2 linked regions of the Lentimicrobium sp. L6 genome follow. The protein of the gene in region 1 binds, or shares a complex with, the protein of each later gene. Links are inferred from orthologs where the notes say so. Each region holds a gene or a part of one and is shown on either strand. Other genes may lie near its edges.

What was found.
Region 2: the proteins of secY (region 1) and secA are in contact, whole or in part, in a crystal structure (PDB 3DIN), measured with the Thermotoga maritima proteins. The link is inferred for Lentimicrobium sp. L6 from one-to-one orthologs. Residues at the interface, in WP_004081795.1 of Thermotoga maritima: Glu108, Gly109, Glu110, Glu111, Ala236, Glu237, Arg238, Arg239, Ile240, Thr241, Ile242, Gln243, Tyr244, Ala245, Arg246, Arg247, Val248, Thr249, Gly250, Arg251, Arg252, Val253, Tyr254, Gly256, Ala257, Ser258, Thr259, Tyr260, Leu261, Pro262; in WP_004082002.1 of Thermotoga maritima: Glu261, Ala262, Arg263, Lys300, Ala301, Arg302, Thr303, Ile304, Ile305, Leu323, Tyr324, Asp325, Pro326, Val329, Ser330, Tyr333, Ile336, Lys340, Phe345, Val349, Glu363, Phe364, Tyr374, Ser375, Gly376, Gly377, Glu393, Ile395, Thr482, Ser483.

The regions. Positions count from the first base shown.
Region 1 is NZ_JABKCA010000065.1:7,030-14,699, reverse strand. What follows is about bases 1-2,834. They hold secY (preprotein translocase subunit SecY), read right to left. Parts: upstream 2,182-2,834; coding sequence 820-2,181; downstream 1-819. Other genes in these bases: rpmD (50S ribosomal protein L30), read right to left, coding at 2,651-2,833; rplO (50S ribosomal protein L15), read right to left, coding at 2,193-2,639; map (type I methionyl aminopeptidase), read right to left, coding at 26-817; infA (translation initiation factor IF-1), read right to left, coding at 1-18. Outside these bases: rpsE (30S ribosomal protein S5), read right to left, coding at 2,845-3,363; rplR (50S ribosomal protein L18), read right to left, coding at 3,370-3,732; rplF (50S ribosomal protein L6), read right to left, coding at 3,786-4,340; rpsH (30S ribosomal protein S8), read right to left, coding at 4,357-4,758; rpsN (30S ribosomal protein S14), read right to left, coding at 4,785-5,054; rplE (50S ribosomal protein L5), read right to left, coding at 5,057-5,617; rplX (50S ribosomal protein L24), read right to left, coding at 5,614-5,937; rplN (50S ribosomal protein L14), read right to left, coding at 5,950-6,318; rpsQ (30S ribosomal protein S17), read right to left, coding at 6,321-6,575; rpmC (50S ribosomal protein L29), read right to left, coding at 6,584-6,781; rplP (50S ribosomal protein L16), read right to left, coding at 6,794-7,216; rpsC (30S ribosomal protein S3), read right to left, coding at 7,244-7,670. UniProt on the Escherichia coli protein: The central subunit of the protein translocation channel SecYEG. Consists of two halves formed by TMs 1-5 and 6-10.
Region 2 is NZ_JABKCA010000017.1:17,251-25,925, reverse strand. Bases 1,947-5,785 are described here. They hold secA (preprotein translocase subunit SecA), read left to right. Parts: upstream 1,947-2,306; coding sequence 2,307-5,585; downstream 5,586-5,785. Other genes in these bases: HNS38_RS06035 (patatin-like phospholipase family protein), read left to right, coding at 5,691-5,785; HNS38_RS06045 (C1 family peptidase), read right to left, coding at 1,947-2,105. Outside these bases: chromosomal replication initiator protein DnaA, read right to left, coding at 1-97; more of HNS38_RS06045, read right to left, coding at 726-1,946; more of HNS38_RS06035, read left to right, coding at 5,786-7,928; HNS38_RS06030 (patatin-like phospholipase family protein), read left to right, coding at 8,009-8,675. UniProt on the Escherichia coli protein: Required for protein export, interacts with the SecYEG preprotein conducting channel.

The sequences.
Region 1 (7,670 bases):
TGACATTTGTTTTGCCATAATAATCTTACTCTTTTTTTCTTAAAACTTCTTCAATAAACTCAAAACTTGACAGAATCTCTGCTTTTCCTCTTCGAATAACTACATCATGCTCAAAGTGAGCAGCGGGTAAATTATCCAAAGTTCGAATAGTCCAACCATCCGGATCCTGTGCAATATCAAAGGTTCCCAGTGTTATCATGGGCTCAATTGCTATTACCATACGCTCCTGAAGTTTAGGACCTGAACCACGGCGGCCAAAATTAGGTATTTCCGGCTTCTCATGCAAATTTCTTCCCAATCCATGCCCAACTAAATCTCGAACCACTCCATATCCAAACTGCTCAACATGATTTTGAATGGCAAATCCAATATCTCCAACACGTTTTCCAGTAACAGCTTGTTCGATTCCTTTATATAAGGATTCTTTTGTTACTTCTAGCAATCTGAGTACTTCTTCCTTTACATTTCCAACTGCAAAGGTATAGGCAGAGTCTCCATAAAAACCATTCATTAATGTTCCACAATCCACCGAAACAACATCTCCATCATTAATGATACGATCTCCAGGTATTCCATGAACAACTTCTTCGTTGATGCTCATGCATAAGGTAGCTGGAAAACCGCCATAACCTTTAAACCCAGGAACAGCACCATTATCTCTAATAAACTCTTCAGCTAATCGATCTAATTTTGCGGTACTCACGCCAGGCTCAATGACTTTGGCGATTTCTGCCAGAGTTCTACCAACAAGTAAAGAACTTTTTCTAAGAAGATCAATCTCTTCTTCAGTTTTAATAGTAACTTTATCTTTTGCCATTCTTACATTCCAGAAGCAGCTCCGCCTCTTCCTTTAATTCTACCAGATTTAGTAAGCCCATCATAATGACGCATCAAAAGATGACTTTCAATTTGCTGTAATGTATCTAATACTACACCTACCATAATAAGTAAAGATGTACCACCATAAAATTGAGCAAACTGACTACTAACTCCAACAACACTAACAAATGCAGGCATAATAGCAACTAAACCTAGGAATATAGATCCAGGTAAAGTTATTTTAGACATTACATCATCCAAGAATTCAGCAGTTTTCTTACCAGGCTTAACACCGGGAATAAAACCACCATTTTTCTTCATATCATCAGCCATTTGATTAGGGTTAATTGTAACCGCTGTATAGAAATAGGTGAAGATAATAATAACGATAAAGAATACTAAGTTATACCAAAACCCATTGATATTGGAAAAAGTTGCTGCAAAAGCACTCATTCCTTCTGATTCAGAAAAACCAGCAAAAGTAATGGGTAAGAACATAATTGCCTGAGCAAAGATGATAGGCATAACACCTGCAGCATTAACCTTTAAAGGAATATACTGGCGAACACCACCATACTGTTTATTACCAACAATTCTTTTAGCATACTGCACTGGAATACGGCGTGTACCTTGTACAAGAAGAATAGTTAACAGCACAACAAATACTAATACTGCAATTTCAATAATAAACACCACCAATCCTCCTCCAGACTGCTCCATACGAGAAGCAAACTCACTGAATAAAGCGAAAGGTAAGTTCGCAATAATACCTATCATAATGATAAGAGAGATACCGTTTCCAATTCCTTTTTCTGTAATTCTTTCACCTAACCACATTACAAATAAAGTTCCAGCAACTAATATTAGGATGCTAGATATCCAAAAAAATGTAGTAGGAGATGTAATATTAGGGTCAAAAGGTGAAATTGCTTGTGCAGGAAGTTGAGAAATCAAATTAGTAATATACGCTGGAGCCTGAAATGCAGTAATTGCAACAGTTAACCAACGTGTAATTTGATTGATTTTATTTCTTCCACTTTCTCCTTCTTTCTGTAGTTTCTGAAAATAGGGAATAGCCATTCCTAACAGCTGAATCACAATAGAAGCAGAAATATAAGGCATGATACCCAATGCAAAAATAGATGCATTAGAAAATGCTCCACCAGAGAACATATTCAATAAGCCTAATAATCCTGAATCAGTTTGATTTTTTAATGCTGCTAACTGAGTAGGATCTACACCTGGCAGAACCACATAAGATCCCAGTCTATATATCAGAATAACACCTAAGGTATAGAGAATCCTCTTGCGAAGATCCTCTATTTTAAAGATATTTCTAATAGTTTCGATTAGTTTTTTCATGAAAATTGGTTTTAAATGGTAGTTGCTGTACCACCTTGTGCTTCGATTAATTTAGTTGCAGACGCAGAAAAGGCATGGGCTGTTATGTCCACTTTAGCTGTCAACTCACCTCTTCCCAATACTTTAACTCTATCTTTCTTGTTAACCAAACCATTCTCAATTAAAACGTCTATTGTTATTGCTTGAAGTTCTAATTCTTCAGCAATTTTCTGAATAGCGTCCACGTTAATACCGCGATACTCTACTCTATTTATATTTTTGAAACCAAATTTAGGAACGCGTCTGAATAATGGCATTTGACCACCTTCAAATCCTCTTTTACGTTTGTAACCAGAACGTGACTTTGCACCTTTATGACCTCTAGTAGATGTTCCACCTTTGCCAGATCCTTGTCCACGACCAATTCTTTTATCTGAGTGAGTTGCTCCCTCTGCCGGTTTTAAATTACTTAAATCCATGATTATATAATTTAAATTTCTTCGATTAGTAATAAATGTTTCACTTTGTTGACCATACCCTCTAAAGGACCATTCAACGTTAGTTCTTTAACCTGATTCATTTTAGTCAGGCCAAGAGCGTCAAGGGTTGCTTTTTGATCTTTTGGATGACCAATTCTACTTCTTACCTGCTTGATTCTTACTTTTCTTTCCATTATGCCTGATTTTATCCGTTAAATACTGTGTCTAAATCAACATTTCTAAGCTGTGCTATTGTTTTTGGATCTCTGAGGTTAGTCAAAGCATCTATAGTCGCCTTTACCACTGAGTGTGGATTTGATGAACCTTTAGATTTTGCTAATACATCCTTAACTCCCACACTCTCAAAAACAGCACGCATCGCTCCACCAGCAATTACTCCAGTACCAGGAGCAGCAGGCTTCATAAATACTCGTGCACCGCTATAGCGGCCAGTTTGTTCGTGAGGTAATGTTCCTTTAAGAACAGGAATTTTTATTAAATGTTTCTTAGCATCATCAACACCTTTAGCAATTGCTGCAGATACTTCGTTTGCTTTACCTAAACCATAACCTACGACACCATTCTCGTTTCCAACTACAACAATAGCTGAAAAGCTAAAGGTTCTACCACCTTTTGTAACTTTTGTTACTCTTTGAATACTAACCAGTCTATCTTTGAATTCAATTTCGCTGGATTTTACTCTTTTTAAATTCTTATTTGCCATAATTGATTATAATTTTAGGCCGCTAGTTCTAGCAGCTTCAGCTAATGATTTAATACGACCATGATACAAATATCCGTTACGATCAAAAACAACTTCGGTGATACCAGCTTCTTTTGCTTTTTCGGCAACGAGTTTACCTACTAATGCAGCCTGTTCAATTTTTGTTACTTTTTGTCCGACAATATTCTCCTCTGTTGAAGAAGCAGCAAGTACAGTATGTCCTGCAGCATCATCCACAAGCTGAACATAAATCTGTTTATTACTTCTAAAAACAGTCATTCTTGGACGAACAGCACTACCTTCAACGGTCTTTCTGATACGTCTCTTTATTTTGAGTCTACGATACTCTTTTCTGTTCTTTACTTTCATTTTCTAAAGACATTAATTCCCTGGCTTTATCACCAGGCAAGTATAATTAATTATTACTTAGCGGCTGATTTACCAACTTTCTTTCTAAGCTCTTCACCTTGGAATTTGATTCCCTTTCCTTTATATGGCTCAGGCTTACGTAATGATCTTACTTTAGCTGCAACTTGACCTAATAATTGCTTATCGTGTGAAGTCATAGTTAAGGTAGGATTCTTACCTCTTTCAGTAACAGCTTCTGCCTTTACTTCTTCAGGAAGCACAAAATACACATGGTGAGAGAAACCCAAAGCAAAGTCTAAAACTTGACCTTGAACATCTACTTTATAACCTACACCAACTAATTCTTGTACCGTTTTGAATCCTTCTGAAACACCTTGAATCATGTTTGAAATCAAAGATCTATATAATCCATGCTTTGAGCGATGGTCTTTTGATTCTGTAGCACGATCTAAAGTAACTATTCCATCCTCTATTTTAAGAGTAATAGCAGGATCTACTTGTTGTTGCAATTCGCCTAATTTTCCCTTTACTGTGACCAAGTTTTCTTTTGAAACTTCAACAGTAACTCCTGAGGTAACAGGAATGGGTAATTTTCCGATTCTTGACATTATTATTCTCCTCTAATTAACTTACGTAACATAATATTTCACCACCAATGTTCTCTCTGCGAGCTTCTTTATCAGTAATTACACCTTTAGATGTAGAGATGATAGCCACTCCAAGACCATTAATAACACGTGGTAAATCGTCAGCGCCTTTATAAACACGCAAACCTGGCTTACTCACACGCTTCAACTCTTTAATAGCACTCATTTTTGTTTGTGGGTGATATTTTAAAGCGATTTTAATATTGCTATCGATAGTACCTTCATTTTCAACTTTGTATTGAAGAATATATCCCTTTTCAAACAAAATCTTTGTAATGTTCAGTTTCAATTTAGAATGAGGAACATCAACGATTCTATGATTAGCACTTATGGCGTTTCTTAATCTTGTTAAGTAATCTGCAATTGGATCTGTATTCATTATTATCCGTTTTTATAAATTAAAAATTACCAACTGGCTTTCTTAACACCAGGAATCAACCCATTATTTGCCATTTCACGGAAATTAATACGTGATACTCCAAACTGACGCATATAACCTTTAGGTCTACCAGTCAATTTACAGCGATTATGAAGGCGAATTGGATTTGAATTTCTAGGTAACTTTTGTAGTCCAACATTATCACCAGCAGCTTTCAATTCAGCTCTTTTATTAGCATATTTATCAACGAGTTTTTGTCTTTTGACTTCTCTCGCTTTCATTGATTCTTTAGCCATAATTAACTCTTTTTATTGTTTTTGAATGGGAAGCCAAATTCTTTTAATAGAGCGTAGCACTCTTTATCAGTTTTAGCTGAGGTAACAATAGTAATATTCATACCATTGATTTTTGTTACTTTATCGATATCAATTTCAGGGAAAATGATTTGTTCTGGAACTCCGAAAGTAAAGTTGCCACGTCCATCAAAACCTTTTTCATTGATACCACGGAAGTCACGTACACGAGGAATAGAAACTGATACCAAACGATCAAAAAATTCATACATGTTTTGTCTTCTTAAAGTAACTCTAACTCCAATTGGCATACCTTTTCTAACCTTAAAGTTAGAGATATCTCTTTTAGACTTAGTAGAGACTGCTCTTTGACCAGCAATCATTGTCATTTCTTCTAGACCAGTATCGATTCTTTTCTTATCGGTAATAGCTTCACCTAATCCTTGATTCAACGAAATTTTCGTAATCTTGGGTATTTGCATACTGCTTGTATAGCCAAACTCCTTCATTAAAGCAGGTGCAACTTCTTTGGAATATTTTTCCTGTAATCTTGGTGTGTACATTATTTAATCACCTCCCCTGATTTTTTTGAAAATCTTACTGATTTTCCAGTTTTTTCATCTATTTTCTTACCGATTCGGGTGGTATTTCCTTTAGCGTCCACAATCATAAGATTGGACATATGAATAGGAGCTTCTTGCTCAACTATTCCACCCTGGGGATTTTGAGCATTTGGTTTAGAGTGCTTCTTTATAAGATTAGCACCTTCAACAACGGCTCTTCCTGTTGCAGCATCAATTCTTAAAACTCGTCCTTGTTTTCCTTTAGACTCGCCACTGATTACCTTAACAGTATCTCCCTTTTTAATATTTAATTTTACACTCATAGTTTATTCTTTTTATAACACCTCAGGTGCAAGAGAAACAATTTTCATAAAATCTTTTTCACGTAATTCGCGAGCAACAGGACCAAAAATACGCGTTCCTGACATCTCTCCAGCAGCGTTTAATAAAACAACCGCATTATCATCAAAGCGAATATAAGAACCATCAGGTCTTCTCACTTCTTTTTTAGTACGAACTACAACGGCTGTAACAACGGTACCTTTTTTCATACCACTACTTGGAACAGCTGATTTTACGGTAACTACTACTTTATCACCTAATGATGCATAGCGACGACCAGTACCACCTAAGACCTTAATAACAAGTACCTCTTTAGCACCACTGTTGTCCGCAACACCACTTCTACTTTCTTGTTGTAACATAATTATTTAGCTCTTTCAATGATTTCTACTAGTCTCCAACGCTTATTCTTGCTCAAAGGACGAGTTTCCATGATTTTAACAGTGTCACCAATGTTACAATCATTAGCATCGTCATGAGCCATGAGCTTGTTGGTCTGCTTTACGAACTTACCATAAATGGGGTGCTTTTTTTTCGTTTCAATCTCCACCACAATGGAACGGTCCATTTTATTGCTAACAACGAGCCCAACTCTCTCTTTTCTTAAATTTCTTTCCATTTCAAAAATTATTTATCTGCTGGTTGTCTGTTGTTTAATTCAGTCATTAACCTTGCAATAGTTTTTCTATACTCTTTTAACACATTGGGGTTTTCCAATGGAGAAACGGCATGATTTAAACGGGCTTTATCGAGGATCATTTTTTGATCTTCTAGTTTTTCCTGTATATCTTTGGTAGATAATTCTTTTATTTCTGAATTTTTCATCTTCGTAATTTTTTAATCTTCTACGTAATCTCTTCGAACTACAAATTTTGTAAGAACAGGCAATTTTTGCGCACCAAGTCTCATAGACTCTTTAGCAGTGGCGAAATCCACACCTGCAGATTCAAAAATTATTCTACCTGGTGAAACACGAGCTACAAATAATTCAGGGGCACCTTTACCTTTTCCCATTCTTACTTCAGCTGGTTTTTTAGTTACTGGTTTATCTGGAAAGACTCTAATCCAAAGTTGCCCTTGTCGCTTCATCTTACGAGTAATAGCCTGACGAGCTGCTTCGATTTGTCTACCTGTCATCCAGGTTTCTTCCAGAGATTTAATTCCAAAAGAGCCAAAAGCTAATTCGTGACCACGCTGAGCGTTGCCCTTCATTCTACCTTTTTGCATCTTTCTGAACTTTGTTTTTCTAGGCTGTAACATATCTAAAACTTATTTACTTATTCCTATTTATTTTCTTCTTCTTTGTTGATGGGGACGTTGTTTTCCACCTTTTTCAGGAGCACCTGTTGGAACCAATTCTGGTTTACCATAGATCTCACCTTTACATATCCACACTTTAATACCAATACGGCCATAAGTAGTGTGAGCTTCTGCTAGTGAATAATCGATGTCTGCTCTTAAAGTGTGCAATGGAATACGACCATCTTTATACATTTCGGAACGGGCCATTTCGGCACCACCTACACGACCACTAATAAGAATTTTGATGCCTTCGGCACCAGCTCTCATAGTAGATGCAATAGAAGTTTTAATCGCACGACGGAAAGAAATTCTTCCTTCAATCTGACTTGCTACATTCTTAGCCACTAAACTTGCCTCTAATTCAGGGCGTTTAATCTCTGAGATATTAATTTGAACTTCTTTCTTAGTGAGT
Region 2 (8,675 bases), on another replicon or contig:
TGATGGGCTCAAACCAAGTTTTATAGGCTTGGATACTTACGTTATCCCTAACGAATTCCAAACATCTATCCCATATTGTATTCTGATTTCTCTCCATTAAATGGTAAATTATATCCTATTCCACAACAAATAGGAAAGTGTAATTAATTAGTTTCTTAAATATCTTAGAAATGTTTTGTATGCACAACAAAAAGGAATATTTTTACAAAATCTACTCCCTAACAACACAATTTTTCATTTCTTTTTGGCTGACACAAATATCAACTCAAACAAGTCGAAAAATATTTTTATTTTTTGTTGACTTTGTTGATTTAAATAACTAAAATAAGGCGCTTAGCCTATTTGTTGATATTATATGATATTGTATGATATTGGGGTTGTAGCTTCTTAATAGATTGGTAATTAGATGTTATGGAGTCTGTTGCGGTGGAGGTTTCTTTTTTTAAAAATTAGAACATTCCTGAGTATCTTATCTAAAAATCCTTTGTTAACAAAGTGTTGACGAAAATGTTGATAAAATCGGCTAGAAATACTTGGATTATATTATTACAGGATGAAAATCGTTTTTCATCCGTTGGCCATAAAATCCAAAAAAAATCGCCGTTAAAAAATGATTTTAACGACGACTTTTGAACACTTTTTTGAACACTGTGTTAATGATTACTTAACTTAGACCATATTATTTCCCTTTGAAAAATAGTTCATGAATCATTTGTTTTGTATAACTATTTGTCCATCATAAACATGGGGTCCCATGGTGGGAGTAGCTCGGCTTCTGTCTCTAGTATCTTCAGTACTTTCGGGTCGATGTATTTTTTGTGAATAACTAATCTAAACATAAACTCATCGAACCATTCATCGGTCATAATAAGGTGTCCATCATGACCTTTTTTACCCCAGCTGTTCTCTAATAACCACTTGTCTGAGCTGCCATCTTCTAGAATATTTACGCCCATCAAAGCCATTCCATGTGAGCTTCCACTTTCAAAAGTTTGAATTCTCTGTTTTTTATCCATATTGAAATCTACACCAAAAAGATTAGCATAATCGTAAGTATTTATATCAAGATATCCTTTTTCAGCTTCTAATTGTTTTCCAACATCACAACTAAAATACATTCCTTCATTATCTTTAATAGATGCAATGGCAAACTTTTTAATCTGGTCGGCTTCTAAATTGATATATTTCCAGTTTCCACCTTCTTGCATATGTCTATCATACCTGATTTCATAAAGTTGATTCATTTCTTTGCCTGGGTCATTCATCAACATCACATAATCATCGAAATTGATATCAATGACTTCTTCAAAGAATTCCATTGGAGTGAAAGTTTTAGCTTCGCTAATTTTCCCATCTTTTCCTTTGTACTGCCACTGGAAGTCAAGAGGAGGTTCACCGAGGCTAAATGCAAGAATTTGATAAATCTCTGCTAATTTCTCGTTCTTCATCTCCATTAGCATTTCACGAGACATTTTAGTTTTTCCCAGCTCTCTTAGTTTTAAACCATCCTCTCTTAGCTTTCTTCTAATAAGTTTGCTCATCATGGCTGTGTTTTCACTCTGATAAGTCTCAGGCATTGCACTTGTTGGCACTAAGCCATATTTACTTACTAAATCCACAACTCCTGTCCATTGTCCACCATCACCAATAGGATTTTTTAGTAGCCATTCCACTTCTCTATCTGTAAGAGGAAGAAATGCTGTTTCAATCATTCCATTATAAAACAGGTTGGCTTTTTCTAATTGATCGTAGAAAAACAAATAAGTATGAGAAAAAGTGAAAGATTCCAATTCATATTTAGTAATCACTTTTGCTCTAAGAACATTTAATCCTGTGAACATCCAACACCTTCCGCTGCTTTTCTGATTGGTGATGCCTTTTGTTTCCACTTTATTATTGATAAAGAAATTTACTTTGCCTTTATTCTCTTGGTCAAGGGCTAATTTTTTAATGCTATTATTGCTAATGGCGTTGGTTAAGGCTGTTTTTGCAGGATTATTATTCAGTTCTAAAGCCATTTTCTTTAGGTCCTCATGATTCAATTCCTGTCCGAAACTTAAACTATAAGCCAAAAGACCTATAATAATGAAGCTAATTTTTTTCATGCCGTTGGTGTTTTTTTTATTTCATGCAAAAATAATAATTGATTGCAAAGGTTAAGAATTTATTGATTTTTAGATTGGTATTATTAAACGGTGTTTTTTTTTACTTTTGCAAACTTGAATTGGGTGTCAATTAGTCATATTTTAAAATAGAGTATGATAATTGATTAACAATATCATATTTACAGCAAAAAAAAGAGTAATATGCTAGGTATTTTTAAGAAAATTCTCGGAAGTAAATCCGATCGTGATATAAAAGACATAAAACCTTATTCTGATAAGGCTATTAAGGCTTATGAGCAAATTTCAAAACTAAGTGCTGATGAGCTTCGTGCTAAAACATTAGGATTCAAAAAACAAATAGCTGATGCTACAAAGGCTGATGAGGATCAGATGGCTGCTATCTTACAGCAGATAAATGACCAAGTTGATATAGATATCCATGAAAAGGAAAAGCTTTATGAACAAATGGATAAGCTGAAGGACAGTATTTATGAAACTACTCAAACTGTGCTTGATAATATTCTTCCTGAGGTTTTTGCTGTAGTAAAAGCAACAGCCAAATTGTTCATGGATAATGAAAAACTGGAAGTTACTGCCAGTGAGCATGATAGGGACCTTGCTGCTCGAATGGAGAATGTGAATATTAAAGGCGATAAAGCCTTTTATAATAATGAATGGATTGCCGGTGGTAGCATGATCAAATGGGAAATGGTTCATTATGATGTTCAGCTTATTGGTGGTACCGTTTTACATCAAGGCAAGGTTGCTGAGATGGCAACTGGGGAGGGTAAGACTTTAGTAGCAACATTGCCTGTGTTCCTTAATGCGCTTTCAGGTAAAGGAGTTCATGTTGTTACAGTGAACGATTACTTAGCAAAACGAGATGCAGAGTGGATGGGGATGTTATACGAGTTTCATGGTTTAACAATTGATTGTATTGATAAACACCAGCCTAATTCTGAAGAAAGAAGACAAGCTTATAATGCAGATATTACTTATGGAACTAATAATGAATTTGGTTTTGATTATCTGAGAGATAATATGACTTCAAATCCAGATGAATTAGTACAGCGAGAACCAAACTATGCGATTGTGGATGAGGTCGATTCAGTATTGATTGATGATGCTCGTACACCATTGATTATTTCTGGTCCAACTCCAAGAGGTGACCATCAGGAGTATGATAACCTGAAGCCTAATGTGGAGCGCTTGTATCAGGCCCAAAGGAAATTAGTAACCAGCTTATTAGCAGAAGCCAAAAAGATATTAGGCTCTAATCCTAACTCAGAACAAGAGAAAAAAGGTGGAGAGTTATTGTTTCGTGCTTTTAGAGGATTGCCAAAGAATAAAGCAATTATCAAATATTTAAGTGAAGAAGGTAAGAGAACACTCATGCAAAAGACTGAGAATTTCTATCTTGCTGAACAAGCTAAGCATATGCATATCATCGATGATGAATTGTATTTTGTGATTGAAGAAAAAACCAACTCTATTGAGCTAACAGATAAGGGTATTGATATCCTTACCGATTCTTATGAGGAGGCTGAGTTTTATATCCTACCAGATATTGCCGCGGAGTTAGCTATGCTTGATAAAGATGCTGGTGATGAAAAAGAAAAAATAGAGAAAAAATCGGAGATATTAAGAAATTTCTCTATTAAATCTGAAAGAGTACATACCGTTAATCAATTACTAAAAGCATATGCACTTTTCGAAAAGGATGTGGAATATGTGTTAATGGACAATAAGATTAAAATTGTTGACGAGCAAACGGGTCGTATTATGGAAGGACGTCGTTATTCTGATGGACTCCACCAAGCTATTGAGGCAAAGGAAAATGTAAAAGTAGAAGCAGCCACTCAAACCTATGCTACTATTACCCTTCAGAATTACTTTAGAATGTATCGCAAGTTAGCAGGTATGACTGGTACTGCGGAAACAGAAGCGGGAGAATTATGGGATATCTATAAATTGGATGTGGTTGTAATACCTACTAATAGACCAATCGTTAGAGATGATAGAGAAGATTTAGTATTTAAAACTACTCGTGAGAAATTTAATGCAGTTGCCAATGAAATTGAGGAGTTAGTAAAAGCTGGACGTCCTGTTTTGGTGGGTACCACTTCTGTTGAAACTTCAGAGTTGTTGAGTAGAATGTTGACTCGTCAAAAAATTAAACATAATGTCTTGAATGCGAAATTGCATCAACGAGAGGCTGATATTGTAGCTGAAGCTGGACAAGAAGGTACGGTAACTATAGCTACCAATATGGCTGGTCGTGGTACCGATATTAAATTGAGTAAGAAGGTAATTGCAGCTGGTGGTTTAGCCATTTTAGGTACAGAACGTCACGATTCTCGTCGTGTCGACAGACAGTTAAGAGGTCGTGCTGGTCGTCAGGGAGATTCCGGTAGCTCTCAATTCTATGTTTCTCTCGAGGATAACTTGATGAGGATGTTTGGTTCTGATAGGATTTCTAAAATAATGGATCGCCTTGGCCTTCAAGAGGGAGAGGTGATTCAGCATGGTATGATTACCAAAAGTATTGAGAGAGCGCAAAAGAAAGTGGAAGAGAATAACTTTGGTATTCGTAAAAGATTATTGGAATACGATGATGTAATGAACTCTCAAAGAGAAGTGATTTATAAGAAACGTCATCATGCTTTATTTGGCGAGCGTTTAGCAGTAGATGTGAGCAATATGATGTTTGACTATGTAGAGCAAATGGTAAGTGAGTACATAGAGAATAAAGATTTCGATGCATTTAATATGGAGTTGCTTTCATCATTAACAATGGAAAGCCCTGTGGGAAGAGAAGAGTTTATGAATGTTAATGCTTCAGAGCTCACAGAGAAGATTTATAATAAAGCTTATTCAAATTATAAGGAAAAGAATATTAGGATTTCAGAAAATGTATATCCAGTGATAAAGGATGTTTATGAAAAGCAGAATCATTACGAAAATATCGCTATTCCAATTACTGACGGAATTAAGACCATAAATGTAGTGGCCAATTTGGAGAAATCATTTAATGATGGCGGAAAAGAAATTCCTTTATCAGTGGAAAAAGGGATTACATTAAGTATTATCGATAACAGCTGGAAAGAGCATTTAAGAGAAATGGATGACTTAAAACAGTCTGTCCAGAATGCTACCTATGAGCAAAAAGATCCTTTATTGATTTATAAATTTGAATCTTTCAATTTATTTAAGGATATGATTCAAAGAAATAATAAAGAAATTACCACTTTTCTAGTTAAGGGAGACTTACCAAAAGCTGAAGCTAAATTAGAGGAGGCTAAGTTACCAAGTAGTCAAAAGAATTTAACCGAAGGTAGAGATGACTTGCTTTCTCAGTCACATAGTGATACACAAACCAAGCAAAAATCGCAACCAATTATTGCTGAAAAACAAATTGGTAGAAACGAACCTTGTCCCTGTGGGAGTGGGAAGAAGTACAAGCAATGTCATGGTAGATAATTGGATATAGATTATTTAAAAATATAAAATCTGCTTTATTAATATATGAAGCAGATTTTTTTTATTTTTATACTTTGAAAATCAATTCATATCATTGAAAAATTTATGCATAATAAGTTTGTCAAAAAAAATCTATATTTTATTCTAATTCTATTGATTGGGGTTTCTCAAGTCTATGGTCAGAATTCTGATGTGGAAAACCCTCGAATTGGTTTGGTTTTGAGTGGTGGCGGAGCTAGGGGCTTTGCACATATTGGGGTGATAAAAGTATTAGAAGAGGAGGGGATCGACGTAGAACTCATTGGTGGAACGAGTATGGGGGCTGTTGTTGGAGGTTTATACTCTATGGGTTATTCCATATCTGAAATTGAGAAGATGGCCTTAACTCAAGATTGGGATTTGGTTTTGAATGATAAGGTAAGTCGTAGAGATTTAGGTATATATGAGAAGCTGGACAGTGAACGGTATGTTTTTTCTCTAGGTTTAAAGGGACGTAAGCTGAGTATTCCTCCAGGTCTGGTTTATGGACAGAATGTCATGTTAATGCTCACCACTTTGTCAAACCCCGTATATCATGTCGAAAGTTTTTCAGATTTAGATAAGCCATTTTTTTGTATGGCTACAGATTTATTGAGTGGGCAAGCCATCAAGCTCGATACCGGAAATATCGCATTAGCTATTCGTGCTTCTATGTCGGTTCCATCAGCTTTCGCTCCAGTTAAATGGGGTCCTTATTATTTGGTTGATGGAGGAATTATAGATAATTTCCCTGCTAAGGAGGTTAAAAAACTTGGTGCAGACTATTTAATAGGTGTAGATATACAGACTCCTTTATACCCACAAGAAGACATTACTAATTTAGTTCAAGTATTATCTCAATCTATTTTTCTGAGCGGAGAAGATAATTATGAGAAGAACCTTGAGCTTATTGACCTCTTCATCAAACCTGAAATTGATCCCTTCACAGCAATGGATTTTAATAGGGCCGATTCTTTAATAGCAAGAGGTGAAAGAAAAGCCCGACAAATGGTTCCCCAAATAAGGGCTTTCCTTGATTCTATTTCATTTAAAAGAGAAAAAGTTAGAGGGGATCAAGATGCTTTCCCATCTATGGATGTGTTATATGTTGATCATGTGAAGTTTATTGGAAATAAGAGGGTGTCCGATTCTTATTTGAAAAGTAAATTAGATGTATTTTCAGGTGATTTGATTTCTGTATTTGAGCTCAATGATAGAATTAATGAATTGTATGGGACCAAATTGTTTCATACAGTAGACTATCAGTTAAGTAGAACTGGGAATGGAGAAACAATAATCAAAATTACAGTGGAGGAGGCCAGCTTATTTGATTTAAATGTAGGAGCACATTATAATGAATTTACTAAAGCAGCTTTGTTACTCAATTTGACAGCGCGAAATTTCGGCGCGCAAAATGGACGTTTATCTGTTGATCTAGTATTAGGTACAGTGGCAAGGTTTGCTGCTGAATATGTTGTTGATAATGGATTTAAACCCGGTTATGGAGTCGATTTAATTGCTTTTTCTCAACCGGGGTTTCGGTATAAGAATGGCAAGTCAAATGTTAGTTTTAATAATGGTGTTTTTCAGACTAATGGTTTTGGACTTTTGACCTATAAGAACTTACTGCGATTTAAATTAGGTTATAACCTGAGGCAAAATACTGTGAGTCAGGACGTCTCAGTTTATGATTTTGATAATGCTGATAATGTAAGTGTTGGATTATTTGCTGACATTTTAGTGGATACATATGATAAGTTATACTTTCCAAATACAGGCATGCGCTTTAGGGGTAAGATGGAATTTGGAGCTGGTGAAAATACTGATATTGATACAGATGATGCTGGCCTTGTAGTATATGATACTTATGATTATGACTATACATCTTTATTTGTAGAGTTTAATGGTATCATAACTCTTCGTAAAGCTTGGGTTATAATACCTGATGCTTATTTTTATAAGATTTTGGCTGAGAAAGTACCCATTTCAAAGCAGGCTAAGTTTGGTGGCTTTCAACCATCGTATTTTGTAAATTACACTGTTTTCCCTGGATATGATTTTATGGAACTTGGAGGGCATACTGCTTTTAACCCTAGATTAAGTTTGAGATATAATTTCTGGAAGAAACATTATTTAACGGCCAAAGGAAATTTATTATCGCTGAATTTTGATTTTGATAAGTCATTTGAAGATAATAAATTTTATAGTGGTTGGCAATTATCTTACAGTTACTATAGTCCTTTAGGGCCTGTAAGTTTTTCAGTGGCTAAAGCATATCCAAAAGGAAAACTGGTTCTAGATTTAAATTTAGGTTTTAGATTTTAATAATAACAATGAAAAAAGTGATGACATATCGTTCATGGAGCAATTTTTTGTTTAGTTCTCAAATCATTATATTGTGTTTTTTGAAAAGAACAATACTGCTTTTGATGCTAATATTGTTTTCATTAAATTTAATTGCAGAACCTGTAAAACTCGATACAACTCGTAAAACGAGGCCAAAAGTAGGTCTTGTGCTCAGTGGAGGGGGAGCTAAGGGGTTTGCACATATTGGTGCGTTAAAGGTGATTAGAGATGCTGGAATCGAAGTGGATTATGTAGCTGGAACGAGTATGGGTAGTATCGTAGGTGGATTATATGCCATTGGTTATAGCCCCGAATTTATTGAGAATTTAGTTAGAAGTCAGAATTGGACTGATCTTCTTTTAGATAAAATAAGTAGAAGGCAATTAAGTCTTGATGAGAAAAATTATAATGAACAGCAATTTATTAGTTTTCCTGTCACAAAAGAAAAGATAAGTCTTCCATTTGGAATAAAATATGGTCAGAATATATCATTATTGTTATCCACTCTAACAACTCCAGTATACCAACATCATAGTTTTAAAGATTTTCAAACTCCATTTTTGTGTATTGGAACAGCCATTGCAAATGGAGAGTCGGTGATAATTGAAGATGGGAGTTTGGCAGAAGCTATGAGAGCAAGTATGGCTATTCCAACAGTATTTACCCCTGTTGTGGTTAAAGGGAAGCTTGTGGTTGATGGAGGTTTGGTAAATAATTTTCCTGCAA